Regions from separate parts of the Streptomyces sp. NPDC015661 genome, predicted to be linked through region 1. Evidence: riboswitches for the same ligand, from Rfam matches in the RefSeq annotation. Region 1 holds a riboswitch; each other region holds the start of a gene.
What was found. A riboswitch is a leader RNA that binds a small molecule or an ion and turns the genes downstream of it on or off. The one in region 1 is predicted to bind thiamine pyrophosphate.
Positions count from the first base shown of each region.

Region 1 (11,666 bases):
GGCTTTTACGCCTTCGGGGTGCCGGGTAAGGTTAGGTTAGCCTTAACGATCTCGGCGGGAGGTGAACCGCGTGTACGTCTGCTCATGCTTCGGTGTCACGGAGAAGCAGGTCAAGGAGCACGCGGACGCGGGCGCCTGCACGCCCCGCCAGATAGCCTCCGCCTGCAAGGCCGGCACGGACTGCGGCTCCTGCGTCCGTCGCATTCAAGCCATTCTCGGGCGCGGCAACTGCCCGCGACGCGAGCTCGTGGACCAGGGCATGCCCGCCCTGACGGCCGAGACGGTCACGGAGCTCCAGGAAGCGGCCTAGAGCCCGTCTGACGGACTCAGCTCGGCTGCTCGATGAGCGTCGAGAGGTACAGCGCCTCACCCAGGGACTCGATCAGCTCCAGCTGCGTGTCCAGGTAGTCGATGTGGTGCTCCTCGTCGGCGAGGATCTCCTCGAAGAGGTTGGCGGACGTGACGTCCCCCTTGGCGCGCATGACCTCGATCCCGCGCTTGAGGCGGTCGATCGCCTCCACCTCGACCTGGCGGTCCGCCTGGAACATCTCGGTGATCGTCTGGCCGACCCGCACATGGAAGAGCCGCTGGTAGTTGGGCAGGCCGTCGAGCATCAGGATGCGCTCGGTCAGCTTGTCCGCGTGCTTCATCTCGTCGATGGACTCTTCGCGGGTGTACTTGGCGAGCTTCGTCCACCCCTTGTTGTCCTGGATGCGGTAATGCAGCCAGTACTGGTTGATGGCCGTCAGCTCGCCGGTCAGCTGCTCGTTGAGGAACTCGAGGACCTCGGGGTCGCCCTGCATCGCTTCAGGATCCTTCCACGGTACGTGTCCATGCCGTCACTAGGCGGGATGGCCGCATCCTCGCACCCCGAATGGGGGGCGTCCAGTAAGTGCAGGCTTAGTCGGACTTGCCCGAATCGAGCCGCCCGCCCGGTCGCTTGGTCATGACCACCCCTCGCCGTCTGTCACCATGGATGACATGGGTCAGCCGGAGAGCGGAGTACACCGGGAAGCGGGTCAGCCGGATCGTTCGCCGGAGCTTCCGCCGGATCTGCCGCCGGGGCAGCGCCTCCAGCGCGGCTGGCCGGTCACCCATTACGGGCCCGTCCCCAGGTTCAAGCCCGACCGCTGGGAGTTCCGCGTCTTCGGCGCGACGGCCGACGGCGACAAGCGGTGCTGGAACCACGAGGAGTTCTCGGCCCTGCCGTTCTCCACGGTCGTGGCCGATCTGCACTGCGTCACGAAATTCAGCATGCTCGGGGCCGAATGGGGTGGTGTCCCCGCCCGCACGGTCCTGGAGCTCGCCCCGCCCGCGCCCCACGTCACGCACGTGATGGTCTGGGCCGAGTACGGCTACAGCGCCAACATGCGGCTCGCCGACTTCGCCTCGGACCGTACGATTTTCGCCACCCACAAGGACGGGGAGCTGCTCACCGCCGAGCACGGCTTCCCGCTGCGGCTCGTCGTCCCGCACCTCTACGCCTGGAAGGGGCCGAAGTGGGTCCGGGGCGTGGAGTACATGGCGGCCGACCGGCGGGGCTTCTGGGAGGAGCGCGGCTACCACAACCTCGGTGACCCGTGGCGGGAGCAGCGCTACTCGTACCAGGAGGAACCCGGAGACGGCCCGGAGCTGTAGCAGCTCCGGACCGCCTCGGTGGTGGTGTCGTTCAGTGGTGGTACTGGTGGACCACCGCGTGGCCCTTGCCGCGGCCGATCATCCACTTGTTGACCGGGGTGGTGAGCACGAAGGCGACGCCGAGCGAGATCGCGAGGACGATCCAGAAGAGCGGCTCGTCGAGATGCGCGTCCATGGCGCCGGGCCAGAGGGCGATGACGCCGTTGTCGATGATCTCCATGACGGCGATGGAGAGGGTGTCGGCGGCGAGAGCGACCTTGAAGGCTGTCCTGAAATCGACGCCGGCCTTGAGGATGCCGCGCAGGGTGAGCGCGTAGCCGAAGAAGAAGGCCAGGATGATCGCGAGGATCATCGTCGGCACATTGCCCCAGCCGAACGCGGTGCCGATGATCATGCCGAGGATCTCGCCGATGGCGCAGCCGGTGAGGCAGTGCAGGGTGGCCTGGGCGGCCATGGCCCAGGAGACGGTGCCGCCGGGGGTGTGATGGTGCTCCTCGTGGCCGGCGTGACCTGCGTGCTCCTCGTGGCCGGTGTGACCTGAGTGACCCGCGTGCTCGGCGTGATCCGCGTGGGCGGAGTGGTCCATGTGGCTGCCGTGGTCCGCATGGCCTTCGTGGCCGGCGTGAGCCAGGTGGGCCTCGTGGCCCTCGTGACCCGCATGACCCGCACGGTCGGCGTGAGCTTCATGCCCTGCGTGGCCCGCGTGGCCCTCGTGTTCGTGGTGCTCGTGCGCTTCGTGCTTCATGGGAGTGCCCCCGATCCCCTCTACGGATCCTGCCGCCTCCAGGAAAACCGTATACCCCTCTAGGGTATTCCTCAACAGGAATGATCAAAAAGGGCGCTCGCGGAGCTTCTTCAGGAGCTCGATGTCGGCGACGTGCCCGTCCTTGCCGCCAGGGGTCTCGATGATCAACGGTACGTTCTCCGTGGCCGGATGGCGCAGGAGATTGCGGAACGCCTCCTCGCCGATGTGGCCGGACCCGATGTTCGCGTGGCGGTCCTTGTGGGCGCCCACGACGTCCTTCGAGTCGTTGGCGTGGATGAGCTTCAGGCGTCCCTCGCCGACCGTCTCCACCAGCAGGTCCAGCGTCTGCGCCGCCCCGTGCGGCCCGGCCAGGTCGTGCCCGGCGGCGAAGATGTGGCAGGTGTCGAGGCAGACGCCCAGCCTGGGGTGGTGGTCGAGGGCGTCGAAGTACGGGCCGAAGTCCCAGGTCCGCGAGCAGAGCGAGAAGCCCTGGCCCGCCGTCGACTCCAGGAGCAGATACGGGTCGTCCTCGTGGGTCAGCTCGTCGAGGAGCGGCAGCATGCGCTCGCGCACCTGGGCGAGGGCCACCTCGCGCGGGCGGCCGCCGGTCGCCGAGCCGGTGTGGACCACGACGCCCTGCGCACCGATCTCCCGGCCGCGGCGCAGCGAGTGCCGCAGCGACTCCACGGACTTCTCCACCGTGGCCTCGGTGTGGGAGCCGAAGTTGATCAGGTACGGGGCGTGCACCCAGGCCGAGATCGACTCGGCCTCGCACTCGGCACGGAACCGCTCGTCCTGGGCCGGGTTGCCCACCGGCGTGGCCCAGCCGCGCGGGTTGGCGACGAAGACCTGCACGGTCTCGGCGCCGAGCTCGCGGGCGTAGCCGAGGCCGACCGTGGCGAGGCCACCGGCCACGGGGACATGGCCGCCGACGGGGTTGCGCATGAGTCTCTAGAGTCCCTTGATCGTGATGGTGATGGTGGAGCCCTCGGGCGCGGTCCCGCCGCCCTCCACGGACTGGCTCGCGACCGTGTCGCCGAGATAGGGGAAGGACTTCTTGACCTTCACCTCGAAGCCCGCGTCCTCCAGGGCCGCCTGTGCGTCGGCGGTCGTCTCACCGGTCACGTCCGGGACCTCGACCAGCTTCGGGCCCTTGGAGACGGTGAGGGTGATGACGTCGCCCTCGGCGGCCCTGCTGCCGCCGGCGAGGGACTGGGCCGCGACGGTGCCGGCCTCCTCCGGGGAGTTGATCCGCTCCGGGGCGACCTTGACGGTGAGCCCCTCCTCCTGGAGGGCGGCCGTGGCGTCGGCGACCGTCTCGCCGCTGACGTCGGGCACGTCGATCGGGGAGCCCTTGCTGACCACGAGCGCGACGGCCGAGTCGGGGCTGCGCTCGGTGCCGGGCTCGGGGTCGGAGCTGATCACGGCGCCCTGCGCGACGGAGTCGCTGAAGTCGTAGCTGATCACCCCGGGCGCCAGGCCCTCGCGCTTCAGGGTGCGCTTGGCTTCTCCGAGCGGCTTGTTCTTGAGGTTGGGGACCTTCACGATCTGCGGGCCGCGGGAGAGGGTGAGGGTGACCGTGTCGTTGCCCCGGACGCGCTCGCCGGGGGCCGGGTCGACGGCCATGACCGTGCCGCGCTCGTACACGTCGCTGAAGTCGCGCTTCGTGGCGCCGACGTCGAGACCGGCGTCGGTGAGGCGCTTCGTCGCGGCGGCCTCGGACTGGCCGAGGACGGCGGGGACACGGGTGAACTGGCCGGAATTGATGTACCAGACGCCGGCGCCGAGGCCGAGGGCGAGGAGGACGGCGGCGACGAGGAGGAAGGGACCGCGCGGCGGCCGCCTGCGGGCGGCGGGCGGTGCCTCCGGGGCGGGCAGCCGGTTGGTGTGCTCCGTCGCCGCCGGTACGGGGCGGGCGATCACGCTCGTCCGGTCCTCGGCGGTGTCCCGGGCCTCGGGGCGCGCCAGCGGGGGCACGGCGTCCAGCTGCTCGTCGCCGAGCCCGGCGCGGGCCTCCCGGAGCAGGGCGAGCAGGGCGACGGCGTCGTACGGACGGAGCTCGGGATTGCGGGCCGTGGCCGCCGCGACCAGGTCGTCCAGCTCCGGGGCGAGGCCGGGGACGGTGGCGGAAGGGGCGGGCACGTCGGTGTTCAGGTGCTGGTAGAGCACCTGGGCGGGGGTGTCGCCGGAGTGCGGCTTGCCGCCGGTGAGCATCTCGTAGAGGACGACACCGCAGGCGTACACGTCGGCGCGGGTGTCGGCGGTGCCGTGCTCGATCTGCTCCGGTGCGAGGTACGAGACCGTGCCGAGGACCGCGCCGGTCGTGGCGGTCGCCGAACCCACGGCCCGGACGAGACCGAAGTCGGCGACCTTCACCCGGCCGTCGTCCCCTATCAGGACGTTCTCCGGCTTCATGTCCCGGTGCACGAACCCGGCCCGGTGCGCGGCGCCGAGCGCGGCGAGCACCGGCTCCAGGATGTCCAGCGCGGCACGGGGCGAGAGGGCGCCGCGCTCGCGCAGGACGTCGCGGAGGGTGCAGCCGGCGACGTACTCCATCGCCAGATAGACGTACGCGCCCTCGGCGCCCTGGTCGAAGACGCCGACGACGTTGGGGTGCGCGAGCCGGGCGACGGACTTCGCCTCGCGGATGAACCGCTCGACGAAGGCGGCGTCGGTGGCGAGGTCGGGGTGCATCACCTTGAGCGCGAGGACGCGGTCGAGGCGGGTGTCGACGGCCCGGTAGACCGTGGCCATGCCGCCGACGGCGATGCGCGCGTCCACGCGGTAGCGGCCGTCGAGCAGCCGCCCGACGAGGGGGTCCTGAAGGGTCGTGTCCACGGCGACGAGTCTACGAGGGCGGTACGGGGTGCCGGGCCTGGCGCCCACCACTGCAGCCCACCTGCGACGCACACCCCGCACGACGCCGCACCCGCGCCCGATGGACGGCGCCCTCATCCGCCCCCGCCGTGTGTGCCCGCGCCCGTCCGGGGCGGCACCCCCACCCACACCCACCCCCGTGTGGGCAATCGTCCCGCTGGGGCGATGGGGGTCCCCCCTGCTCGAGCGAAGCCGAGAGCTTGGGGGAGGGTGGGCACACGGGACGGCGCGCTCTAGCGGCGCCTCCGCGTTCCGCGCCTGGACCCGCACCACAAGCTGCGGCGCCCAACGTGGTGCGGGTTCAGGCTCGGAAGCCTCTGGCGCCGGCAGGGCGCGGGTCCGTTGTGCCCACCCGTTCCGCCCCTTGCGGAACGCCTGCCCACAACGGGGGCGGCGGGTGGGCACCGCCCCGGCGGAACGCCTGCCCACAACGGGGGTGGGCGGGGTGGGCAGCGCCCCGGCGGGACCAGTGCCCACAACGGGGGTGGGCGTTGGTTCGTTGTGGTTAGAACGCCGGGCGTTCTGGGTCCAGGTGGGCCTGGCCCGTCGTCGGGGAGGACGCCGATGCGAAGTGGCGGCGCGGGATCCGGCCCGCCCGGTACGCCAGCCGCCCCGCCGAGACCGCGTCCCGCATCGCGGAGGCCATCAGCACCGGCTCCTGCGCCCGGGTCACCGCCGACGCCAGCATCACCGCCGCGCACCCCAGCTCCATCGCGAGCGCCGCGTCGGAGGCCGTGCCCGCGCCCGCGTCGAGGATGACCGGGACCCCGGCCCGTTCCACGATCAGCTGGAAGTTGTGCGGGTTGCGGATGCCGAGCCCGGAGCCGATGGGGGAGCCGAGCGGCATGATCGCGGCGCAGCCCACGTCCTCCAGCTTCCGGGCGAGGACCGGGTCGTCGTTGGTGTAGGGGAGGACCACGAAGCCGTCGTCGACCAGCGTCTCGGCCGCGGCGAGGAGCTCCTCCCCGTCGGGGAGGAGGGTCCGCTCGTCGGCGACGACCTCCAGCTTGATCCAGTCCGTGCCCAGCGCCTCCCGGGCCAGGCGGGCCGTGAGGACGGCCTCGCCGGCCGTGAAGCAGCCCGCGGTGTTGGGCAGGACCTGGATGCCGAGCCGGGTCAGGACCGACAGGACCGAGCCCTGGACCGTCGGGTCCAGGCGCCGCATGGCGACCGTCGTCAGCTCCGTACCGCTGGCGACGAGGGAGCGTTCCAGGACGTCGAGGCTGGGGGCGCCGCCGGTGCCCATGATCAGGCGGGAGGAGAACTCCGTACCGCCGAGGGTGAAGACGTCGTCGGACATTCCTCAGCCTCCCTGCACGGCCGTGAGGACTTCCACCCGGTCGCCCTCGTCCAGCAGCGTCGTGGCCCACTCGCCGCGCGGTACGACCGTCTCGTTGAGGGCGGCGGCGACCCCGGAGCGGGCCGTGGTCAGGGTGGTCACCAGGTCGTCCAGGGAGAGCGGGCCGGAGAGCTCGCGCGTCTCTCCGTTCACGGACACGTTCATGCGGGCTGCTCCTGACGTACAGGGGAGAAACGGCGGGGGGTGAAGGGGCGCGCCTCGTCGGGGAGGGCGCCCGTGGTGAGCGCCTCGGCCATGACGTCGCCGGTGACGGGGGTGAGCAGCACCCCGTTGCGGTAGTGGCCGGTGGCCAGGTGCAGGCCGGGCAGGGCGGTGGGGCCGAGCAGCGGCGCGTTGTCGGGGGAGCCGGGGCGCAGCCCGGCACAGGTCTCGGTGAGCGGCAGCTCCGTGAGACCGGGGACCAGCTCGTGGGCGTCGCGCAGCAGCTCGTACACCCCGCCCGCCGTCACCGTGGTGTCCCAGCCGAGTTCCTCGCTGGTGGCGCCGACGACGAGCTCGCCGTTCTCGCGGGGCACCAGGTAGACGTGGCTGCCGCGGACGACGGCCCGGACGGTGCGGGAGAGGAAGGGGGCGTACGGCGCGGGGACGCGGAGCCGCAGGACCTGGCCCTTCACGGGGCGGACCGGCGGCAGCACCTCCTCCGGCACGCCCGCGAGCCGCCCGCTGAGGCTGCCCGCGGCGAGCACGACCTGGTCGACCGTCAGCTCCTCGCCGCCGGTGAGGAGGACTCCGCGGGCCCGGTCGCGTACGACCTCCAGGCGTTCCGCGAGCGTGCGGTGGAAGGCCACCCCGGCCCGCTCGCAGGCCACCACGAGGGCGGCGGCCAGCCGGCGAGGGTCGACCTGGTGGTCGCCGTCGACCCGCAGTCCGCCGCGCACCCCCGGGGCCAGCATCGGTTCGAGGCGGCGGCAGTCGCGGCCGCTGAGCCATTCGGAGACGAGCCCGCAGCGGGTCTGCAGGGCGTGCAGTTCGCGCAGATGGGCCCGGTCGTCGGCGTCGAGGGCGACGGCGAGGGTGCCGCAGGCCCGGTAGCCGACGTCGTGGCCGGTGGCTTCCTCGAGTTCGGCGGCGAACGCGGGGTAGCGCGCCGCGGAGGCGAGGTTGAGCCCGAGCAGGGTCTCCTCGCCGTAGTGGAGTTCGGTGACGGCGGCGAGCATGCCGGCCGCGACCCGCGCGGCCCCGCCGCCCGGGTCCGGGTCGACGACGGCGGTGCGCAGTCCGCGCTGCGCGGCCCGCCAGGCCGTGACCAGGCCGATGATGCCGCCCCCGACCACGAGGACATCGGAAGAACGCATGGGCGTCCAGCCCCTCCCTTCGCCGGCATGACCCGGATCAGGTTCGTACGGTCGGAGGCCGTCCCAGCCTCCCTCTCAGCCCGGTGCGTCCGGGCTCCCGCGAGTGCTTTACGCCCGCCAGACTAGCCCGCGTCTCCCGGGGGCCACAGACCCCTCCCTTCCTGACGGTCCGTCAGATGCGTAAGGTGGTCGGGTGAGCGAGCAGAAGCAGGCCCAGCAGCACGTCGTGATCGTCGGCGCCGGAATGGCGGGCGTCCAGACCGCCGTCGCCCTGCGCGAGCAGGGCTTCACCGGACCCCTGACCCTCATCGGGGCCGAACCCCACCAGCCCTACGACCGGCCACCGCTCTCCAAGGCGATCCTCCTCGGCAAGGCCGAGGACTCCGCCTTCGAGATCGACTTCGAGGACCTCGACATCGAACTCCGCCTCGGCCTGGACGTCACCGGGCTGCGCCCCGCCGACCACGAGATCGACACCGAGGCCGGACCCGTCGCGTACGACACCCTCGTCGTCGCCACCGGCGCCCACCCCGTCACCCTGCCCGGCACCGAGGGCGTCCCCGGGGTCCATCTGCTGCGCACCCTCGACGACGCCGTCCGCCTCGGGCCCGTCCTGGAGCGCCGCCACTCCGTCGTGGTCGTCGGCGCCGGCTGGATCGGCGCCGAGTTCGCCACCGCCGCGCGCGAGGCGGGCTGCGCCGTCACCGTCGTCGAGGCCGCCGACCGCCCGCTCGCCGGAGCCCTGCCCGCCGAGGTCACCGCCCCCATGGCCGAGTGGTACGGGGCGAACGGCGCCGAACTCCTCACCCACGCGCGCGTGCTCACCGTCGAGCCCGGTGCGCCCGGCCGCGTCGTCCTCGCCGACGGCCGCGAACTGGCCGCCGACGCCGTCGTCGTCGGCATCGGCGCCCGCCCCGCCACGAGCTGGCTCACCGGCTCAGGCATCGCCCTCGACCCGAGCGGCGCCATCACCGCCGACGACCGGCTGCGCACCTCCCTGCCCGATGTGTACGCCGTCGGCGACTGCGCCTCCTTCCCCTCCGCCCGCTACGGCGAGCGCCTCCTCGTCCACCACTGGGACAACGCGCTCCAGGGCCCGCGCGCGGTCGCCGCGGCCATCACCGGGGCCGCCGACGCGCCGTACGACCCGGTGCCGTACTTCTGGTCCGAGCAGTTCGGCCGCTTCGTCCAGTACGCCGGGCACCACGCGCACGCGGACCAGCTGCTGTGGCGCGGCGACCCGGCCGACGAGGCCTGGTCCGTGCTCTGGCTGCGCGCCGGGGTGCCCGTGGCCCTCCTCGCCGTCGGCCGCCCCCGCGACCTGGCCCAGGGCCGCAAGCTCATCGAGGCCGCCGTCCCCGTCGACCCGGAGCGCGCCGCGGACCCGTCCGTCCCCCTGAAGGCGGCACTCAGGTAGGGCCCGACTACCGGCTGTCAGTCCGGGATGGCAGGCTTGTCCTGTGACCGAGATTGACGTAAAGATCGATGCGCTCGTCCCCGCCTGGCTCTACGTGCCCGACATCGCGGAGATGCTCGATGTCGACGTGGTGCGCGTGCGGCAGCTGATCAAGGAAGGCCAGCTCATCGCCGTGCGCCGCGGCGAGAACAACGCCCTGCAGATCCCCGCGGCCTTCATCCAGGGCGACAGGATCGTCAAGGGTCTCGTCGGACTCCTGACCGTGCTGCGGGACGACGGCTTCACCAACGAGGAGATGCTGGAGTGGCTCTTCACTCCGGACGAGAGCCTGCCGGGCACGCCCGCCCAGGCGCTCAACGAGAATCGCGGTACGGAGGTGAAGCGCCGCGCCCAGGCGCTCGCCATCTGACGCAGGTACGCACCGAAGACACCACCCGCGGGTGTCGCGGCGCCCCGCCCCTCCAGGGGCCGGGCGCCGCGGCACCGGCGCACGAACGGGGGGAACCCACCCATGTCCACGCCTCGTGAGCGGCTCGCCGACGCCCGCCTCTACCTGTGCACCGACGCCCGGAAGCGCCAGGGCGACCTGCCCGCCTTCCTCGACGCCGTGCTCTCCTCCGGCGTGGACATCGTGCAGCTCCGCGACAAGGGCATGGAGGCCGGTGAGGAGCTGGAGCACCTCGCCGTCTTCGCCGAGGCCGCCCGTCGGCACGGCAAGCTCCTCGCCGTGAACGACCGGGCCGACGTCGCCCACGCCATCGGCTCCGACGTCCTCCACCTGGGCCAGGGCGACCTGCCCGTGCCCGCCGCCCGCGCGATCCTCGGCGACGAGCTGCTGATCGGCCGCTCCTGCCACGCCGAGTCCGAGGTGGCCGCGGCCGCCGCCGAGCCGGGCGTGGACTACTTCTGCACCGGCCCCTGCTGGCCCACCCCCACCAAGCCCGGACGGTACGCGCCGGGGCTCGGCCTCGTGCGGTACGCGGCGGGTCTGGCCCAGGACCGGCCCTGGTTCGCCATCGGCGGCATCGACGAGACCAACCTCGACGAGGTCCTGGACGCGGGCGCCCGCCGGATCGTCGTCGTCCGCGCCATCACCGAGGCCGACGACCCCGCCGCCGCGACGGCCGCCCTCGCCAAGCGCGTCCGTGAGCGCGCCGGCGTGTAGGACCCTCCGAAGCCGCGGGAAGCCGCCCGGCGAGTTGTCCGAAAAGGTGTCCAACACTCGGGCGCCGGCGTGTAGGACCCTCCGAAGCCGCGGGAAGCCGCCCGGCGAGTTGTCCGAAAAGGTGTCCAACACTCGGACAGCGCTCCCGCGGCTCCCCGGACCGCGTCTAACCTGCCGGTATGGCCCTTGGAACCGCTTCCGTCCGATCGGACCGTGCACGCACGGTGCGCGAGATCCTCGCTGCCGGTGACACGTCGTACTCCTTCGAGTTCTACGCGCCCCGGACCGAGAAGGGCGAGCAGGTCCTCTGGAACGCCATGCGCCGCGTCGAGGCGGTCGGCCCCAGCTTCGTCTCCGTGACCTACGGCGCCGGCGGCTCCACCCGCGGCGGCACCGTCAAGGCCACCCAGAAGATCGCCTCCGACACCACGCTCACCCCCGTCGCCCACCTCACGGCCGTCGACCACTCGGTCGCCGAACTGCGCAACGTCCTCGGCCAGTACGCCGACGCCGGCATCCGCAACATGCTCGCGCTGCGCGGCGACCCGGCCGGCGACCCACTGGGGGAGTGGATCGAGCACCCGGAGGGCGTGAGGTACGCCGCCGACCTCGTCCGGCTGATCAAGGAGTCGGGAGACTTCTGCGTCGGCGTCGCGGCCTTCCCGGAGATGCACCCCCGCTCCACCGACTGGGACACGGACATCCGGCACTTCGTGGACAAGTGCCGTGCGGGTGCCGACTACGCGATCACCCAGATGTTCTTCGACCCGGAGAACTACCTGAGGCTCCGCGACAGCGTGGAGAGGGTGGGCTGCGAGACCCCGATCATCCCCGAGGTCATGCCCGTCGTGAACGTGAAGACCCTCGACCGGCTGCCCCAGCTCAGCAACGCCGTCTTCCCCGCGGATGTGAAAGAGCGCATCCTCGCCGTCAAGGACGATCCCGCCGCTGTACGCTCCATCGGTATCGAGTTCGCGACGGAGTTCTGCGCGCGTCTGCTCTCCGAGGGTGTCCCCGGACTGCACTTCATCACGCTCAACAGCTCCACCGCGACGCTCGAGATCTACGAGAATCTCGGACTGCACCAGCAGTCGTGACCGGTCGTACCCGCCCCGACCCGCGGCGGTGACCGTGGAGAGGGGCGGCGGGGCATGGGGTGGACGGTCCTC
Region 1 covers NZ_JBIBST010000003.1:392,585-404,250, forward strand. The annotation lists gene ACF07V_RS10240 ((2Fe-2S)-binding protein) at 62-310, shown strand; gene bfr (bacterioferritin) at 327-803, opposite strand; gene ACF07V_RS10250 (sulfite oxidase-like oxidoreductase) at 982-1,638, shown strand; gene ACF07V_RS10255 (DUF4396 domain-containing protein) at 1,670-2,224, opposite strand; gene ACF07V_RS10260 (hypothetical protein) at 2,243-2,446, shown strand; gene ACF07V_RS10265 (deoxyribonuclease IV) at 2,468-3,328, opposite strand; gene pknB (Stk1 family PASTA domain-containing Ser/Thr kinase) at 3,335-5,221, opposite strand; gene ACF07V_RS10275 (thiazole synthase) at 5,766-6,560, opposite strand; gene thiS (sulfur carrier protein ThiS) at 6,564-6,764, opposite strand; gene thiO (glycine oxidase ThiO) at 6,761-7,915, opposite strand; TPP riboswitch at 7,913-8,026, opposite strand; gene ACF07V_RS10290 (NAD(P)/FAD-dependent oxidoreductase) at 8,160-9,332, shown strand; gene ACF07V_RS10295 (Rv2175c family DNA-binding protein) at 9,376-9,741, shown strand; gene thiE (thiamine phosphate synthase) at 9,844-10,497, shown strand; gene metF (methylenetetrahydrofolate reductase [NAD(P)H]) at 10,677-11,594, shown strand; gene ACF07V_RS10310 (hypothetical protein) at 11,649-11,666, shown strand, end outside.

Region 2 (7,900 bases), on a different contig from region 1:
TTGAGAGTGTTCGGGCGCGGAGTGCGCCGAGCGGTTCTTCGAGAGCGAGGTAGGGACGATGGCCGTACGGGAGATTCTCGCGGGGATGCCCTGGTGGGTGAAGTGGGTCGCCATACCCCTTCTCGCCCTGTTCGTCTTCGGAGGGCTGATCACCAGCGTCCTGACCTTCGTGGTCGCTCTGCTCTTCAAGGTGCTGCTCTTCGTGGCCCTCGTCGCCGGACTGGTCTACGTCGTGCGCAAGTTCACCTCCTCCGCCAGGTCGCGTGAGGACTGGTAGCACAAGCTACTGATCAGTATGAAGCCGACGGCAGGCATTAGCCCGGGCGAGGGAACGCGCCGGGCTAATCCGGGTGTGGGCCCCGGAGCTGCCACTAGAGTGGAATCCCTCCGCCGCATTGGGGACTACAGGCGTAGACCTCCATACTGACCAGCGGTTTCCCAGGCCCGGCGGGCGCGCGGGGGCGGCCCCCGCGGGCGGGTGCACTGCATCCGTCGTCACGCCTGGGGGTGACCTTTGGCCACGGCTACGCAGACGGCTGCGCCTACCCTGATCGGCTCGGTGCAGCGGGCGCTGAGACTCCTGGAGGCCGTTGCCTCCCACGCGGAGGGCGCCCCGGCCAAGCAGCTCGCCCGTGAGACGGGCCTTCCGCTGCCCACCACGTACCACCTGCTCCGCACCCTGACGCACGAGGGCTATCTGCTCCGCGACAAGGGTGTGTTCGTCCTTGGCGACGCCGCCGTCCGACTGGCCGGCGGCGGAGATGTGCAGAATCGTCGCATCAAGATCGAAGACTCCCTGGCCCACTGGCGGGACGAGATCGGTGTACCCATCTACTTCGCCCTCTACCGCGAGGGTGAGATCGAGCTCGTCGCCGTCGCCGACACTCCCAACGCGCCCGCGGTGGAGGAGTGGGCCGATTTCCGCGAGACCGCGCACGCCCACGCGATCGGGCAGTGTCTGCTGAGTCAACTCGATCTGAAATCTCGTCAAGACCACCTCGATCGCCACCCGGTGGAAGCCATCACTCCGTACACGGTGCGTAACCAGCGTGCCTTTTTGGAGCGTTTGGGCAATTTGGACCGAATGGAACCCGTGGTGGAGCGTCAGGAATATGCGCTCGGCACGGTCTGTGCCGCCATCCCCATCACCGCGGGCTCCACGGCGGCCACCATGGCGATTTCTCTCCCTCTCCACCAGGAAGAACGGTTGCTCCCAGCAGTCGAGCGGCTACGTACGGAGATCGGGAGGCTCTTCGGTTCGCTCGCGTTCTCTATCAGTATCTGAAAAATCACTCCTTGTGATCTGCTAGCGCGTACAGCACGATTGCGTCAAGAGGGCCACGGGGGATCATTCCTGGCCGTTTCGGTCACAGCTTTCAGCAGCTGTGTTTACACAACTGCTTCATCTACTGCGGGGTACATGATGCGAGAGTCGGTTCAGGCCGAGGTCCTGATGAGCTTCCTCGTCTCCGAGGAGCTCTCCTTCAAGATCCCGGTCGAACTCCGATATGAGACCCGGGATCCCTACGCGGTGCGGATGACCTTCCACCTCCCCGGAGACGCGCCCGTGACCTGGGCGTTCGGACGGGAGCTGCTGCTCGACGGGATCAACCGGCCCAGTGGGGACGGGGATGTGCACATCGCCCCGACGGAGCCGGAGGGGCTCTCGGACGTCTCCATCCGGCTCCAGGTGGGCGGCGATCGCGCGCTCTTCCGGGCCAGTGCGCCGCCTCTGGTCGCCTTCCTCGACCGAACGGACAAGCTGGTTCCGCTTGGTCAGGAACGGACACTCGGCGACTTCGAGGACCACCTGGAGGCCGCACTGGGCCGGATTCTGGCCGAAGAGAACGCCGGGCCCGCCTGATCAGGGCCGTTCGAGCCGGACCCTCCCCGAGCCGGGCCGGCCCGAGTCCTCAGCACGTACACCTCACTTGGCGCGGCGGCGCCGCCCTCCCCGTACGGCCGCGGGCTTCCCGCCCCCGGACGCCGGCCGGTCGGCTGAGACGACCAGCGCCGCGAGCGCCGTGGTGACCGGAACGGACGCCACCAGACCGATCGACCCGACCAGCGTCCGGACGATCTCCTCGGCGACCAGCTCGCTGTTCGCCACCGTCCCCATGCTGCTCTGGGCGATGGAGAAGAGCAGGAGCAGCGGCAGTGCGGCGCCCGCGTAGGCGAGCACCAGCGTGTTCACGACCGAGGCGATGTGGTCGCGGCCGATCCGGATGCCGGCCCGGTACAGGCCGCGCGGCCCCATGCCCGGATCGGCCTGATGCAGCTCCCAGACCGCCGAGGTCTGGGTGACCGTCACATCGTCGAGCACACCGAGCGAACCGATGATGATCCCGGCGAGCAGCAGGCCGGACATGTCGATCTCCGGGTACAGGCCGTGGATCAGACCGGTGTAGTCGTCGGTGTTGCCGCTGAGCGAGGTCCAGCCGATGAAGAGCGAGCCGAGCAGACCGATCAGCAGCAGTGAGATCAGGGTGCCGAGCACGGCGACCGAGGTGCGGGCCGAGAGCCCGTGGCACATGTAGAGCGCGATCAGCATGATGGCGCTCGACCCGACCACCGCCACGACCAGCGGGTTCGACCCCTCCAGGATCGCCGGCAGGATGAAGTACGTCAGCAGGAGGAAGCTCACGGCGAGCGAGATCAGCGCCATGACACCCCGCATCCGGCCGACCAGCACGACCGCGACGGCGAAGATGCCGGCGAGCACCGCCAGCGGCAGCTTGCGGTTCACATCGGTCACCGAGTACTGCAGGTCGTGCGGGGCGTCGGGGGCGTACGCCACCACCACGCCCTGCCCCTCGTGCAGTTGGCGCGGGGCGTCCGGCTGCACGATCTCGACGAACGTGCGCCCCTTGTCCGCGCCGCTGGTGACCTCGATCGTCGCCTTCTCGCACTGCCCCTGCTGGGCGTTGACCGCCTCGCGGCCCTCCGGAGTGGAGGTGTCACCGGTCGGCGGGACCTGGGCGGCGTTCACGTCCTTGCAGTCGACGTGCTCGACGGAGGCGACCTTGCCCTGCTGGGTCTGCCGGTCGAAGCCGACGCCGGTGCGCTCGTGCGCGGGGGTGCCGCCCGGCCACAGGACCACGAGTCCCACCGCGACGGCGGTGGCGAAGGGGATCAGGATGGCGGCGATGACCTTGCGGAGATGGCGCGAGACCGGGGCGGCGGGCCCGTGACTGTGGCTGTGGCCATGGCCGCCTCCGTGGCCGCCTCCGGGACTGCCTCCGTGGCCGCCTCCCTGGCCGCCTCCGTGGCCGTGGGAGGGCCCGGAGTCGTGTCCGGGACCGTGGGCGTGGTCGTGCGGCTCGGGGCTCTGCTGGGGGGAAGTCACCGACCGATCATCGCAAGAACGGCGGGGGCCCACTGTTCAGCACGCCCGTGATGACGCTAGCGTGGTGGCACCTTTGCACACGCGGGAGCTCGGAGCACCGGGCTGAGAGGGCGCTGATCACCGTACGCACGTACGGGAGGAGGCTGCGCCGACCGCCGAACCTGTTACCGGGTAATGCCGGCGTAGGGAGATCGGTCTCATGACCATTCAGGATGCACGCACGCCTGCCTCCGACCAGAACCAGACCGACGGGCAGGAGCGCACGCCGGGCTGGCACAAGGGGTACGTCCAGGGTTCGCGCCCCGACCTCCGGGTGCCCGTCCGTCAGGTGCACCTCACCAACGGCAAGGACGTGACGCTGTACGACACGTCCGGCCCGTACACTGACCCCACCATCGACACCGATGTCCGGCGGGGCCTTCCGCCGCTGCGCGAGAACTGGATCATCGCGCGCGGAGACACCGAGGAGTACGCGGGCCGTCCGGTCCGCCCCGAGGACGACGGCATCAAGCACACCTCGCCGCGCGGCGGTGGGCTGAAGAACCTCGACGCCGTCTTCCCCGGCCGCCCCCGCCTGCCGCGCCGGGGCCGCAACGGCGAGGCCGTGACCCAGCTCGCGTACGCCCGCCGGGGGGAGATCACCCCGGAGATGGAGTACGTGGCGATCCGCGAGAACGTCTCCCCCGAGGTCGTACGGGAGGAGATCGCCGCGGGCCGCGCCGTGCTGCCGGCGAACGTGAACCACCCGGAGATCGAGCCGATGATCATCGGCAAGCGGTTCCTGGTGAAGGTCAACGCCAACATCGGCAACTCCGCCGTCACCTCCTCCATCGAGGAGGAGGTGGAGAAGATGACCTGGGCGACCAAGTGGGGCGCCGACACGGTCATGGACCTGTCCACCGGCCGCAACATCCACACCACCCGCGAGTGGGTGCTGCGCAACTCCCCCGTGCCGATCGGCACCGTGCCGCTCTACCAGGCCCTGGAGAAGGTCGACGGCAAGGCCGAGGAGCTGACCTGGGAGATCTACAAGGACACGGTCATCGAGCAGGCCGAGCAGGGCGTCGACTACATGACGGTGCACGCCGGCGTGCTCCTGCCGTACGTGCCGCTCACCGCGCGCCGCAAGACCGGCATCGTCTCGCGCGGCGGCTCGATCATGGCCGCCTGGTGCCTCGCGCACCACAAGGAGAACTTCCTCTACACGAACTTCGAGGAGCTCTGCGAGATCCTGGCGGCGTACGACGTCACCTACTCGCTCGGCGACGGTCTGCGCCCCGGCTCGATCGCGGACGCCAACGACGAGGCGCAGTTCGCGGAGCTGCGGACGCTCGGCGAGCTGAACACGATCGCCAAGCGCCACAACGTCCAGACGATGATCGAGGGCCCGGGCCACGTCCCGATGCACAAGATCAAGGAGAACATCGACCTCCAGCAGGAGATCTGCGAGGAGGCGCCGTTCTACACGCTCGGCCCGCTGACCACGGACGTCGCCCCGGCGTACGACCACATCACCTCGGGCATCGGCGCGGCGATGATCGCCTGGTGGGGCACGGCGATGCTCTGCTACGTCACGCCCAAGGAGCACCTCGGCCTGCCGAACCGCGACGACGTGAAGACCGGCGTCATCACGTACAAGATCGCGGCGCACGCGGCGGACCTCGCCAAGGGCCACCCGGGCGCGCAGGAGTGGGACGACGCGCTGTCGGACGCGCGGTTCGAGTTCCGCTGGGAGGACCAGTTCAACCTGGCCCTCGACCCGGACACCGCCCGCGAGTTCCACGACGAGACGCTCCCGGCGGAGCCGGCGAAGACCGCGCACTTCTGCTCGATGTGCGGTCCGAAGTTCTGCTCGATGAAGATCTCCCAGGACATCCGCCGCGAGCACGGCGGCACGCAGCAGGAGATCGAGGACGGCATGGCGGAGAAGTCGAAGGAGTTCGCGGCCTCCGGCAACCGGGTGTACCTGCCGCTGGCCGAGTAGTCCGATCAGCCCCCGGACCGGCCGTTCCTCAGGGATTCGGTGGGGCCGGGGGGTCGGTCGCGGCGAGGGCGGCCCGGAGGAAGGGGAGGATGCCGCGTTCCAGGAGGGCGCGGCGCCAGGCCTCGCGGGCTTGGGTGAGTTCGTCGTCGGCCGTGGCGGTTCCGTCCGCCGCGGCCGGTCTGTTGCGCAGGGCGGTCAGGAGGAGGCCGGCGCCCGCGCTGAGCAGGCCGGCGGCGGCGAGGGCGGCGAAGACGAGGCCGGCCGTCAGCAGGGTCTCGCCGAACACGACCGTGGGGGCGAGGGCGTGCAGGACCGCCCCGACCAGCAGGAGTATCGCGGCGGCGGTGCCCGCGAGGACGGGCACCATCACGGTGACGATGGCGACGACTCCGGCGCCCGTGCCGGGGTCCGCCAGGGGTATGCGGGTGTCGATGGCCGCGCGGTTCTGCTCGCGGACCTTCACGAAGTGGTCGTACTCGCTCGCCGCTGCGGTGGTGATCAGCGCTGTCGCGTTCAGCGTCATGGCGCGCAGCTGCGCGACCGTGAGCCGCGTTCCGACTCCGTCGAGATCCGGACGTGCGTGGGCGGTGCTCAGTGCGTCGTCGAGGACCCGCTCGTACTCGGCGCGGTCCTCGGTCAGCAGGTGCGGAGCCACGTTCATGTGCATCCCCCGATGCTCCGTAGGCCCGGATCAGCCGTGGGAAACGGTCGGTTGGGCGGAAACGGAGGAGAGCCTGCTACGGATGACCCGATGGTATTGCGGTGACGCCACGGCCTGACAGGGTGTTTCCGGAAATCGACTTCCCCGGATGCGCAGGGTTATGCGTCAGCCGTTCAGGGGGAGTTGGACGACCAGTAGCTTTCCGGCCATGGTCACGCCGCCGTCCATGGCGATCGCGAGACCGTCGGCGTACACGTGCGGTCCGTCGACGACCGGGCCCCCGCCGTCCTCGCCCTCCTCCGTGCCGACCTGGCCGAGGAGGTAAGGGATGGGGCTGTGGCCGTGCACGATCCGGCGGCCGCCGTAGGTGGACAGCAGCTCCTGGACGGCCTGCGGGCCGCCGTCGTCGCGGAACGCGAAGCGCTTGGTGAACTTCCGGAAGAGGTCCCAGACCTCGTCGGCGTCGTTCCGGTTGAGGACCTCGTGGACCGTGTCGTTGACGTCCTCGATGGTCTGGCCGTATTCGAGGTACGCGGTGGTGTCGGAGTGCACGAGGAGGTGGTCGTCCTCGCGGACCACGGCGTCCAGCCGGGACATCCACTGGAGGTGGACGTCCTGGAGCCGGTCCATGTCGTGCTTCTGCCCGCCGTTGAGCAGCCAGGCGGCCTGGAAGGTGGCCGTGCCCGCGCCGGAGTTGACGGGCGTGTCGCCGAAGCGCTTGGCGCCGATGAGCAGCAGTTCGTGGTTGCCCATGAGGGCCTTGCAGTAGCCGCCCGCGGCGGCGGCCTCGGCGGAGAGGCGCATGACCAGGTCGATGACGCCGATGCCGTCGGGACCGCGGTCGGTGAAGTCGCCGAGGAACCAGAGCCGGGCGTTCCCCGCGGACCAGTTGCCGTTCTCGTCGATGAGGCCCTGGGCGCGCAGCGCGGCGATGAGCTCGTCGAGGTAGCCGTGGACGTCGCCGACGACGTAGAGGGGGCCGGGTCCGTCGCCGTTCGCGGGCACCGGGGCGGTGGCCGGCTGCTCGGGGGTGACCGGGACCTGGACGGTGTCGCCGCGGTTGATGACCGGGAGGTCGCGCTCGGTCGGCGTGTATCCCTCGGGCTCCCCCTCGGGGAAGGCGTTGCCGGGGTGACCGGTGGCGACGGAGACGATGGAGGAGCCGGTCGTGGAGGTGGTGTACGCCGGGGCGAGGCGGTGACCCAGATGGAGGGTCGGCGCGGCGGGCATCGGCGCGGCCGCGGGTGCCTGCGGCGCGGGGGGCACGGGCTGGGCGGCGGGCGCGGCCGGCGCGGGGGGCGCGACCGGGGCGGCGGGCGCGGGGGGCGCGACCGGGGCGGGGGGCGCGACCGGAGTGGCGGGGGCGGCATGTGCGGCCGGGACGGCCTCGGCTGCGGGCGCTGCCGGGAGGGGTTCGATCGGCGCGGCCGCGGCCTGCGGGGTCGGCACCGGGACGGCCTCGACCGGCGAAGGGGCGACCGGAGGCAGGTGCGCGGCGGACGCCGGATGCTCGACGGGGGACAGACGTTCGACGGGTGCGGTCTCGACCGCGGGAGCCGACGCCGGTTCCTCCGGGGTGAGGGGCTCGGCGGCATGACCCTGTACGGGCACGCGGGCGTACGGCGGTACGCGGAAGTCACGCAATGTCGCCGTGCGTACCACGGGCTCCTGACCGGCCCCCTGAGTCATCGACCCCTCCACCACCGTCGCGATGCCCTGCACATCGCGGACCGGCCTGGTCGGGGTGGTCCGCGGTGTCGTCCGCCCATCATAGGAATGAGGGTCCTCCTGTGTGACGCACCAGGGGTGGTGAATCCGGGTCCACTCCGGGTTCACTGGTTGTTTCGCCCGAATTGAGAAGGTCCAGTCCAGGGTTGAGGCCGGTACGTCGACCGGTTTCGCCGTCCCT
Region 2 covers NZ_JBIBST010000012.1:286-8,185, reverse strand. The annotation lists gene ACF07V_RS29495 (DUF5326 family protein) at 59-277, shown strand; gene ACF07V_RS29490 (IclR family transcriptional regulator) at 515-1,285, shown strand; gene ACF07V_RS29485 (SsgA family sporulation/cell division regulator) at 1,424-1,864, shown strand; gene ACF07V_RS29480 (YibE/F family protein) at 1,928-3,346, opposite strand; TPP riboswitch at 3,418-3,552, shown strand; gene thiC (phosphomethylpyrimidine synthase ThiC) at 3,546-5,330, shown strand; gene ACF07V_RS29470 (hypothetical protein) at 5,359-5,997, opposite strand; gene ACF07V_RS29465 (metallophosphoesterase) at 6,157-7,680, opposite strand.
Region 2: another riboswitch for thiamine pyrophosphate. It lies ahead of thiC (phosphomethylpyrimidine synthase ThiC); the one in region 1 lies ahead of thiO (glycine oxidase ThiO).

Region 3 (11,666 bases), on a different contig from region 1:
TCGGCACGCTGATCGGCCGCAAGCGGGCCTTCATGATCGGCTGCTGCGTCTACGGCGCGGGCTCCCTCACCACCGCCCTCGCGCCGAACCTGCCGCTGCTGCTGTTCGGCTGGTCGTTCCTCGAAGGCGTCGGGGCCGCGCTCATCATGCCCGCGATCGTGGCCCTGGTGGCCGGCAACTTCCCCACGGAGCGGCGCCCCATGGCGTACGGCGTCGTCGCGGCGGCCGGAGCCGTCGCGATCGCGCTCGGGCCCCTCATCGGCGGCATCGCCACCACGTACTTCTCCTGGCGCTGGGTCTTCGCCGGCGAGGTGCTGCTGGTGCTTGTGATCCTCGTGTTCGCCCGCCGTATCGCCGACGCCGTCAGCGAGGAACGCCCGCGGGTCGACTACCTGGGCGCCCTGCTCTGCGCGGCCGGACTCGGGGTCTTCGTGTACGGCGTGCTCCGCTCCGACGAGTGGGGCTGGGTGCGGCCGAAGGCGGACGCGCCCGCCTGGCTCGGGGTGTCGCTCGTCGTGTGGCTGATGCTGGCGGGTCTCCTGCTGATCTGGCTCTTCCTGCGCTGGGAGGCCCGGCTCGTCGCCCGCCACCGGGAGCCGCTCGTCCACCCGGACATGCTGCGCAACCGGCAGCTGACCGGCGGCCTGACCATGTTCTTCTTCCAGTACCTCGTCCAGATGGGCGTCTTCTTCGTCGTCCCGCTCTATCTGTCGGTCGCGCTGGGGCTCTCCGCGCTCAGCACCGGCGCCCGGATCCTGCCCCTGTCGGTGACCCTGCTGGCCGCCGCCCTCCTGATCCCCCGGCTCTTCCCCGACGCCTCCCCGCGCCGGGTGGTACGGATCGGGGTGTTCGCGCTGCTCGCGGGCGCGATCGTGCTGATGGCCGCGCTCGACGCGGACGCCGGCGCCGAGGTCGTCACCGTGCCGCTGCTGCTCGTCGGATTCGGGATGGGCGCGCTGGCCTCCCAGCTCGGCGCCGTCACCGTGTCCGCCGTCCCGGACCGGCAGAGCGCGGAGGTCGGCGGCATCCAGAACTCCGTCACCAACCTCGGCGCCTCCATCGGCACCGCCCTCGCCGGATCGCTCATGATCGGCGTGCTCACGTCCTCGTTCCTGGCCTCCGTCGAACAGAACCCGGCGGTTCCCGCCGAGGTGAAGGAGACGGCTGCCGTGGAACTCGCGAGCGGCGTCCCCTTCCTCTCGGACGAGCAGCTCACCACCGCCCTGAACGAGGCCGGCGTCAGCCCGGAGGTGTCCGCGGCCGCGCTCGACGCGAACGCCGCCGCCCGCCTCGACGGCCTGCGCGCGGCCCTCGCGATCCTCGCCGCCGCCTCCGTCGTGTCGCTCTTCTTCACCTCCCGCATCCCCCGCACCCAGCCCGGCCGTCCCGCGCCGTGAGCCCCCACACCCTGCACGCGCAGGGACACCGGCGCGTGTCTGCGACACTGGTAGCACCATGCCGAAGCCCGGAGAACTCACTTTCGTCGCCCCCCGCGGAGCCAAGAAGCCGCCGCGGCACCTGGCCGACCTCTCGCCCGCCGAGCGGAAGGAGGCCGTCGCCGCGATCGGCGAGAAGCCGTTCCGCGCCAAGCAGCTGTCCACGCACTACTTCGCGCGGTACGCGCACGACCCCGCCGAGTGGACCGACATCCCGGCCGCCTCGCGGGAGAAGCTCGCCGGGGAGCTGCTGCCCGACCTGATGTCCGTGGTGCGGCACATCTCGTGCGACGACGACACCACCCGTAAGACCCTGTGGCGGCTGCACGACGGCACGCTCGTGGAGTCCGTGCTCATGCGCTACCCGGACCGGGTGACCATGTGCATCTCCTCGCAGGCCGGCTGCGGCATGAACTGCCCGTTCTGCGCGACCGGGCAGGCCGGGCTCGACCGGAACCTGTCGACCGCCGAGATCGTGCACCAGATCGTGGACGGCATGCGGTCCCTGCGCGACGGAGAGGTGCCCGGGGGACCGGCGCGGCTGTCCAACATCGTGTTCATGGGGATGGGCGAGCCGCTCGCCAACTACAAGCGGGTCGTCGGCGCGATCCGCCGGCTCACCGACCCGGAGCCCGACGGGCTCGGTCTCTCGCAGCGCGGCATCACCGTCTCCACCGTCGGGCTCGTGCCCGCGATGCTGCGCTTCGCCGACGAGGGCTTCAAGTGCCGCCTCGCGGTCTCGCTGCACGCCCCGGACGACGAGCTCCGCGACACCCTCGTGCCCGTCAACACGCGCTGGAAGGTGCGGGAGGTCCTCGACGCGGCCTGGGAGTACGCGGAGAAGTCCGGGCGCCGGATCTCCATCGAGTACGCCCTCATCCGGGACATCAACGACCAGGCCTGGCGCGGCGACCTGCTCGGCAGGCTGCTCAAGGGCAAGCGGGTGCACGTCAACCTGATCCCGCTGAACCCGACGCCCGGCTCGAAGTGGACGGCCTCCCGCCCGGAGGACGAGAAGGCCTTCGTCGAGGCGATCGCCCGCCACGGCGTGCCGGTGACCGTGCGGGACACCCGCGGTCAGGAGATCGACGGTGCCTGTGGACAGCTCGCGGCGGCCGAGCGCTGACCTTGTAGTCTGAGCTCGAACACATCTCCATATTCCGACAGGGGAGCGCCACAGCGCTGAGAGTGCGGTAACCGTAGACCGCAGACCCTCTGAACCTCGCCCAGGTCATTCTGGGTAGGAAGTTCGGTCGTAACTCAAGCTGTTGCGCCCTGCCCGCGCCCGGTCCGCCGGACGTGGGCAGGGCCGCGTCTCTTCCTGGTCATACCCAGGAGGAATCCAGTGAGCATCAAGAAGGCCGCCGCCGTCGCGATCGTCGCGGCGCTCGGCGTCACCAGCCTCGCCGCGTGCGGCACCGACGACGGCCAGGGCTCGGCCGGCAAGACCGACCGGCCCGCGCCGAAGACGGTGACGCTGGTGAGCCACGACTCGTTCAACGCCTCCAAGGAGGTGCTCGCCGACTTCACCAAGCAGACCGGTTTCACGGTCAAGGTGCTGAAGAGCGGCGACGCCGGCGAGGCCGTCAACAAGGAGATCCTGACCAAGGGCTCCCCGCAGGGCGACGTCTTCTTCGGCGTCGACAACACGCTGCTCTCCCGCGCCCTCGACAACGGGATCTTCGTGCCGTACGAGGCGAAGGGCCTGGACCGGATCCCGGCCGCGTACCAGCTGGACAAGGAGCACCGGGTCACCCCGATCGACTCCGGCGACATCTGCGTCAACTACGACAAGAAGTACTTCGCCGACAAGAAGCTGGCGCCGCCGCAGACCTTCGACGACCTCGCGAAGCCGGCGTACAAGGACCTGCTCGTGGTGGAGAACCCGGAGCGGTCCTCCCCGGGCCTCGGCTTCCTCCTCGGCACGGCCGCCAAGTACGGAGACGAGGGCTGGCAGGACTACTGGAAGAAGCTCAAGGCCAACGGTGTGAAGACCGTCGACAGCTGGGAGCTCGCCTACAACCAGGAGTTCTCCGGCTCGGCCGGCGGCAAGCAGGCCAAGGGCGACCGGCCGCTCGTGGTGTCGTACGCCTCCAGCCCGCCGGCCGAGGTGCTGTACGGCGAGCCGCAGCCGAAGGTCGCGCCCACCGGGGTCTCCACCGGCACCTGCTTCCGGCAGATCGAGTTCGCGGGCCTGCTGAACGGGGCGAAGAACCCCGAGGGCGGCAAGGCGCTGATCGACTTCCTGATCGCCAAGAAGTTCCAGGAGGACATGCCGCTCCAGATGTTCGTCAACCCGGTGGCGAAGGACGCGGCCCTGCCGGAGCTCTTCACCAAGCACGGCGTGGTGATCGAGAAGCCGGAGACCATGGCGCCCGAGAAGATCGCCGAGAAGCGTGACCCGTGGATCCAGCAGTGGTCGTCGCTCGTCCTGAAGTGACCCGCGACCTCAAGGGGAACGCGGCACGGCTGGGCCTCATGGCCCTGCCCGTCGCGTTCTTCGGGGTCTTCTTCGCCTGGCCCGTCGTGTCCATCGTGGACCGCGGGCTCCGGCCCGACGGCGCCTGGCGGTTCGGCCGGATCGGCGAGACTCTGGGCCGGCCGGACATCCTCGACGTGCTCGGCTTCACCGTGTGGCAGGCGCTCGCCTCCACCGGGCTCACCCTTCTGGTGGCGCTGCCCGGGGCGTACGTCTTCGCCCGCTTCGACTTCCCCGGCAAGAGCGTGCTGCGGGCGGTCGTCACGGTGCCGTTCGTGCTGCCCACCGTCCTCGTCGGCACGGCCTTCCTCGCGCTCGTCGGCCGGGGCGGGCTCACCGACGAGCTGTGGGGGCTGCGGCTCGACACCAGCGTGTGGGCGATCCTCCTCGCGCACGTCTTCTTCAACTACGCGGTCGTCGTCCGCACCGTCGGCGGCCTCTGGTCGCAGCTCGACCCGCGGCAGGAGGAGGCCGCCCGGGTCCTCGGCGCCTCGCGCTGGACGGCCTGGCGGACGGTGACACTGCCCGCGCTCGTGCCGGCGGTGGCCGCGGCCGCCCTGATGGTCTTCCTCTTCACCTTCACCTCCTTCGGCGTCGTGCAGATCCTCGGCGGGGACCAGTACTCCACCCTCGAGGCCGAGATCTACCGGCAGACCGCCCGGCTGCTCGACCTGCCGACGGCCGCCGTGCTCACGCTGGTGCAGTTCGTGGCCGTGGGCGCGATCCTCGGCGTGCACGGCTGGACGGTACGGCGGCGCGAGACCGCGCTCCGGCTCGTACCGGCCGAATCGGCCGCCCGCCGGCCGCGCGGCGCCGGGCAGTGGGCGCTGCTCGCGGGCGTCCTCGGCTCGGTGGCGCTGCTGATCCTGCTGCCGCTGGGTGTCCTCGTGGAGCGGTCCTTCGCCGGGCCGGACGGGTACGGGCTCGGCTACTACCGGGCGCTCGGCTCCCTCGACGAGTCCGGGACCTTCCTCGTCCCGCCGCTGGAGGCCATCGGGAACTCCCTGCGGTACGCGGTGGCCGCCACCGCCATCGCCGTGGCGATCGGCGGACTCGCCGCGGCGGCGCTCACCCGGCGGCGGGCCGGGCGGCTCGTGCGGGGCTTCGACGCGCTGCTCATGCTGCCGCTCGGGGTCTCCGCCGTCACCGTCGGCTTCGGCTTCCTCATCACGCTCGACGAGCCGCCGTTCGACCTGCGGGCCAGCTGGATCCTCGTCCCGCTCGCGCAGGCCCTGGTCGGCGTCCCCTTCGTCGTACGGACGATGCTGCCGGTCCTTCGCGCGGTGGACGAGCGGCTGCGGGAGGCCGCGGCCGTGCTCGGCGCCTCGCCCTGGCGGGCCTGGCGGGAGGTGGACCTGCCGCTGGTGCGGCGGGCGCTGCTCATCGCGGCCGGGTTCGCCTTCGCGGTGTCGCTCGGCGAGTTCGGCGCGACCGTCTTCATCGCCCGGCCCGAGAGCCCGACGCTGCCGGTGGCGGTGGCCCGGCTGCTCGGCCGGCCCGGCGCGCTCAATTACGGCCAGGCGATGGCCCTCTCGACGATTCTGATGGTGGTGTGCGCGGTGTCCCTGCTCCTCCTCGAGCGGCTCCGCACCGACCGGACCTCCGGGGAGTTCTGATGCTTTCGATCGAGGCCGCGACCGTACGGTTCGGGGAGCGGGCCGTGCTCGACGCCGTGGACCTGGAGGTCGCCGAGCACGAGATCGTGTGCGTGCTCGGCCCCAGCGGCAGCGGCAAGTCCACGATGCTGCGGTCCGTCGCCGGGCTCCAGGCGCTCGACGGGGGCCGGGTGCTGCTCGGCGGCGCCGACCAGGCGGGGGTGCCGGTGCACCGGCGGGGCGTCGGCCTGATGTTCCAGGACCACCAGCTGTTCCCGCAGCGGGACGTCGGCGGCAACGTCGCCTTCGGCCTCCGCATGCGGGGCGCCCGGAAGGCCGAGCAGGCGGAGCGGGTGCGGGAGCTGCTCGACCTCGTCGGCCTGCCGGGGGCCGAGCGGCGGTCCGTCGCCGCGCTCTCCGGCGGCGAGCAGCAGCGGGTGGCGCTCGCCCGTGCCCTGGCCCCCCGGCCCCGGCTCCTCATGCTGGACGAACCGCTCGGCCAGCTCGACCGGGGGCTGCGGGAGCGGCTCGTCGTCGAGCTGCGGCAGCTCTTCGGGCGGCTCGGGACGACCGTCCTCGCCGTCACCCACGACCAGGGCGAGGCCTTCGCGCTCGCCGACCGGGTCGTGGTCATGCGGGACGGGCGGATCGCCCAGTCGGGGACGCCGGTCGACGTGTGGCGGCGGCCCGCGTCGGAGTTCGTGGCGCGGTTCCTGGGCTTCGACAACGTGGTGGCGGCGCGGGTCACGGGCGGCGCCGCGGAGACCGTGTGGGGGAAGATCCCGGTGCCGGACGGCTCGCCGGAGGGGGAGCGGCGGCTCCTCGTCCGCCCGGGTGGCGTACGGCTCGTGGAGCAGCGTCCGGTCTGGACGGTGGAGTCGCGGACCTTCCGCGGCAGCCAGGTCCTCGTACGGCTCCGCCCGGCCGAGGGTCCCGCCCTGGAGGCCGAGCTGCCCGTCCGGGAGGCGCCGGAGGAGGGCGCCGGGGTGGGCGTGGAGTTCCGGGTGGAGGACGTGGTGGTGCTGGGGGACGACATGCCGTAGGGGATGCGATGAGTTTTCCCGGCCGGGGGAGTCTCCTGTTCGTACGACGTCCCACTGTCGACCACGCGGGAGGAACAGCCATGGGCCAGTTGCTCAGGGTGCAGAACTTCATGGTCTCGTCCGACGGATTCGGTACGGGGGAGGGCCAGAGCCTGGAACGGCCCTTCGGGCACGCGGATCCCGGCGAGCTGTTCTCGTGGGCGGGGGCCACGGCGAGCTGGCCGAACCGCACCGACCCCGGGGGCAGCCGGGGCCTCGACGACTACTTCACCCGGGACTTCGCCCGGAACATCGGCGCCGAGATCATGGGCCGCAACAAGTTCGGGCCCCAGCGCGGGCCCTGGGAGAACGAGGAGTGGAAGGGCTGGTGGGGCGACGAGCCGCCGTTCCACACGCCGGTGTTCGTCCTGACCCACCACCCGCGCCCGTCGTTCACGCTCTCCGACACCACGTTCCACTTCATCGACGCGGACCCGGCGGCGGCGCTCGGGACGGCGAAGGAGGCGGCCCGGGGGAAGGACGTCCGCCTGGGTGGCGGGGCCACCACGATCCGGGAGTTCCTCGACGCCGATCTCGTCGACACCCTGCACATCGCGGTGTCGCCGGTGAAGCTCGGGGCGGGGGTGAAGCTCTGGGACTCGCCCGACGAGCTGCTCGACCGCTACCACCGCGATGTCGTGCCCAGCCCGGGCGGTACCGTCACGCACCACCTCTACTGGCGGAAGTGAGCGGCTGGCAGCGCCCGCAGGCCGTACGGGTCGCCCGCTGGTACGCGCGGGTGGCCCGGCCGAGCGCGAGCCCGTAGCCGCAGAAGCCTCCGTAGGCGACGGCGACGACCCAGGGGGCGTGGTCCGCGATGCCCGTGTCGATCACGCCCGTCCAGGCCAGCAGGCCGAACGCGGCCAGGAACGCGCCGAACGGGGCGAGCGCGCCCGCCCCGGCCCAGCCGAGCGCGAGCAGCGGCAGCCGGGGCAGCCGCCGGCCCCACGGACGGGTCAGCGCGAGCGCGAGGGCCATGCCGACGAGGGCCAGGACGGCGGTGACGTCGACCCCGTGGTCGTACAGCCAGAGCCCCAGGTCGCTGGTGTACTCGGGGTCGGCGCCGGGACGGCCGACGCCCGTGTAGCCGGGGGTGACGCCCAGGGCCCAGGCGATCTTGAGGGCCGTGTACGGGACGAGGGCGGCGACGGCGACGAGTCCGGCGCGGGTGGTGTGCCGCCCGCCGGCGGCGGCGTGGCCGCGCCCGCCGCAGTGCGGGCACGTGCCGAGCGCCCGGCGGCGGTGCGCGAGCGCCGCGCGGCCCCAGAGCACCGCGCCGAGGACGGCGAGCGACTGGTTCACCAGGACGGCCCAGTCGACCGGTTCCTGGTTCCGGGACAGGAAGAACAGCAGATGGGTGGGGCTGAGGAGGGCGGGGAAGCCGGAGGTCAGGCAGAGTGCGACGACCGCCCAGGCCGCCGTCGACAGCCAGGGGACGCCGGGGCGGCGGAGCAGCGCGTACGCGAGGACGGCGGCGGCCCCGTACAGCAGCGCCGCGCCGGTCTCCGCCCCCGTCCCGGTGCCCTTGGCCAGCAGCGCGTAGCCGAAGGCGGGGCCCGTGAGGGCGGCGAGCGCCGCGCCCGCCGCGTACAGCAGCGACCAGACGAGCGCGGCACGGCCGGCCCAGGACGGCCACGCGGCCAGGAGCCTCTTCGGTGTCAGGGCCGGAGTCGGTGTCACGGCCGGGATCGGTGTCATGGCCCGAGCGTCCCGCCGCCGGCGCCCGCTCGCGTCGGCCCCCGGTCGCCACCGCCTCCGCCGCACGGCGGAGCCGGGCTACGCTCCGAGTCGCTCCAGGGCCGTCGGGGCCTCGTCGATCGAGTCGACCAGGGCGATCCGGGCCGCCATCGGGCGGTCGGTGGCCAGGGACTCCAGGAGGGGCCAGGCCGGGAGGTGGGTGGTCCAGTGGGTGCGGTTCACCAGGACCATCGGGGTCGGGGTGCCCCGGGAGCCGTAGTAGTTCGGGGTCGCGTTGTCGAAGATCTCCTGGACCGTGCCCGCCGCGCCCGGCAGGAAGACGATGCCCGCCGTCGAACGGGCGAGCAGGCCGTCCTCCCGGGTGGCGTTCGCGAAGTACTTGGCGATGTGCGCGGCGAAGGGGTTCGGCGGCTCGTGGCCGTAGAACCAGGTGGGGATCCCGACCGAGTCCCCGCCGTGCGGCCACAGGGCCCGTACCGCGAAGGCGGCGCGCGCCCAGTCCGTCACCGACGGGGCGAAGGACGGGGCCTTGGCGAGGAGGGCGAGGGACTCGTGGAGGGCCTCGTCCTCGTGGGGCGCCAGGTAGGCGCCGAGGTTCGCGGCCTCCATCGCGCCCGGTCCGCCGCCGGTCGCCACGGTCAGCCCGGTGCGGGCCAGGGTCCTGCCGAGCCGGGCCGCCCCCGCGTACGCCTCGGTGCCCCGGCCCATCGCGTGCCCGCCCATGACGCCGACGACCCTGGCCCCGTCGAGGTGTTCGTCGAGGGCGTCGGAGACGGCGTCGTCGTGGAGGGAGCGGAGCATCGAGGAGAAGATGTCGCCGTCGGACCTGGTCCGGAGGAACCACGCGTACGCGCGGAAGTCGGGCGTCGCCTCGTACCCGGTCTCGGCGATCCCCTCGAAGAGTTCCCCGGGGGTGTAGAGCCTGGCCCGGTACGGGTCGAAGGGCAGTTCGGGGACGGGCGGGAAGACGAGGGCCCCGTCGGCGCGGACCTTGGCGGCGGCCTCCGGCTCCATGGGGCAGCCGAGGAAGACCGCGTCGGCGGTGACGGCGGTGAGCAGGGCGAAGGTCCGGTCGGTGAGGTCGATCGACTGGATCCGTTGTCCGGCGAGCGAGCCGGGGCGGGCGAGCGCCGCGTCGAACTCGGCGAGGGTGTGGATCTCGCGTCCGTGCCCGCGCGGTCCGGGCGGGCGGTGTGCCGGGGGAAGCGTCGCCATGGGCCCACGATAGGGGCCGCCGTCCCGGGCGGCCCCTCGTGGCGGCGGCTCAGCCCGCCAGTGGCAGCGCCGCCAGTTCCGCGACCGCCCAGGTCAGCGGTGCGAAGACGGCGAACAGGGCGCCCGCGCGCAGCAGGGCCGCGGTGCGCAGGACCGTGGGCGGGGCGCCGATGCGGAGGAGGGCCTCGGTGGTGTGGGCCCGGCCCTGTCGGGACTCCAGCGCGGCGGTCAGGAGGCTGGCGGTGGTGCAGGCCAGGATCAGGGCCGCGCCGAGGCCGGTGAGCGGGCCGAAGGTGTCGGCGCCGGTGTCCGCGGCGTACAGCGTGGCCGCCGCGAGGGTGCCGGAGATCACCGCGCTGACCACGCCGAGGGGGCGGCCGATGCGGCGGGACTCGTCCATCAGGACGCGGCCCGCGAGCAGCCGGGTGGCGCCCGGCCGGACGGCCTGGAGGAGCCGGCCGCAGCCGAACGCGAGGCCCGGGCCCGCCATGGCGAGGCCCACGGCGGTGAGGACCCAGCCGGCGAGGACGCCCGCCGGGTTGCCGTCGAAGCCGCCCGGCAGCGGGAGGCCGCTCCGGGAGTCGCTCTGGCCCGCGTACGTCTCGATCGCCAGGCCGACCGCCACCAGGGCGGTTCCCCAGGGCAGCCCGGACGGCATCGTCTTCTCGGCGCCCTCGGGCGCCGCGGGCGCGGTGCGGGGGCGCAGGGCGAGGCCCGCCGCCGTGGCGGCGACGACGGGCAGGACGGCGAGCAGGGTGAGGGCGGCGGCGAGCGGGATCGGCTGGTCGGCGGCGAGGAGCTCGGCGGCGGCCCCGTCGAAGGGCAGCCCGGTGATGTCGCCGCGCAGGTGCAGGTAGAACAGGAGCGCGACCACGGAGCCGAGCGTGCAGGCGACGGCCGTCGAGGCGGCGGCGATCGCGGTGAGCCGGGCGGGTCCGAGGCCGACGGCGGAGAGTCCGGGGCGCGGCCGGGTGCTGGGGTCGGTGCGGGCCACCGCGACGGCGAGCTGGACGGTGGCGGCGAGCGGGAGGGCGCACCAGAGGAGCCGCAGCACCGAGGCGGAGGACCGGTCCGGGTGGCCGACGGCGTATCCGAGGGTGCACAGCAGGAGGAAGCCCACCCCCGCGGCGGCGGCGGCGACGAGCAGCCGGCGCGTCAGGACGAGGGGGTGGGTCCCGCGGGCTAGACGGAGAGCGAGCACGCGGCGACGCCCTCCGCCCCTGACACCGGGGGTACGGCGCCGACCCGGCGTCCGTCGAGCAGGGTGACGGTGCGGTCTGCCAGCGCGGCGACCTCGCCGTCGTGGGTGGCGAGGAGCACGGTGATGCCGTGCGAGCGGGCTGCGGCCGTGAGGGTGCGCAGGACCTGCGCGCCGTCGGCCCGGTGCAGGGTGGCGGTGGGTTCGTCGGCGAAGAGGACCGACGGGGTGGTGACCAGGGCGCGGGCGATCGCGATGCGCTGGCGCTGGGAGTGGGTGAGGGCGTGCGGCCGTTGGCGGGCGCAGCCGCCGATGTCGAGCCGCTCCAGCCACTCGGTGGCGGCGGTCTTCGCGGCCCGGTGGGAGGTCCCGCGGAGCAGCAGGGGCAGGGCGGTGTTCTCCCAGCCGGTGAGCTCGGGGACGAGGCCGGGCTCGGGGTCGATCCAGCCGAAGCGGTCGCGGCGGAGCCGTTCGCGCTGGGCGGGGCCCAGGGTGTGCACGGGGCCGCTGTTGAACCAGACCTCGCCCTGCTGGGCGACGAGCTGGCCGGAGAGGCAGCGCAGGAGGGTGGTCTTGCCGCTGCCGCGCGGGCCGACGACGGCGAGGATCTCGCCTTCGCGGACGCCGAGGGAGACGCCGCTGAGGGCGTCCGAACCGCCCAGGGCGCAGTGCAGGGAACGCGCCCAGAGCACGTCGTTGTCCGGTGGGGCCATCGCGTACACCTCGATGTCGGATCCGATACTCGCCTTCCCCCGTCCGGGGGAACGAAGGGACGGGCCTGTCGGTCACTCGGCACCGTAAGGATTCAGATCCGGTTGTACGGACAGCACACGGCCCGGGCAGCCGCCATCCACTCGGATGGCGGCATACCCGGGCCGTGGGGGTCACGCCGTGAGGGCGGCGTGATGCTGGGGGACCTTTAGAGCTTGGTCCACGCCTCGGTGAGCACGTTCCGCAGGATTC
Region 3 covers NZ_JBIBST010000008.1:404,898-416,563, forward strand. The annotation lists gene ACF07V_RS23820 (MFS transporter) at 1-1,397, shown strand, start outside; gene rlmN (23S rRNA (adenine(2503)-C(2))-methyltransferase RlmN) at 1,456-2,562, shown strand; TPP riboswitch at 2,592-2,701, shown strand; gene ACF07V_RS23830 (thiamine ABC transporter substrate binding subunit) at 2,782-3,876, shown strand; gene ACF07V_RS23835 (ABC transporter permease) at 3,915-5,531, shown strand; gene ACF07V_RS23840 (ABC transporter ATP-binding protein) at 5,531-6,553, shown strand; gene ACF07V_RS23845 (dihydrofolate reductase family protein) at 6,634-7,281, shown strand; gene ACF07V_RS23850 (hypothetical protein) at 7,253-8,290, opposite strand; gene ACF07V_RS23855 (LOG family protein) at 8,369-9,505, opposite strand; gene ACF07V_RS23860 (hypothetical protein) at 9,555-10,706, opposite strand; gene ACF07V_RS23865 (ABC transporter ATP-binding protein) at 10,688-11,416, opposite strand; gene ACF07V_RS23870 (aspartate aminotransferase family protein) at 11,623-11,666, opposite strand, start outside.
Region 3: another riboswitch for thiamine pyrophosphate. It lies ahead of ACF07V_RS23830 (thiamine ABC transporter substrate binding subunit); the one in region 1 lies ahead of thiO (glycine oxidase ThiO).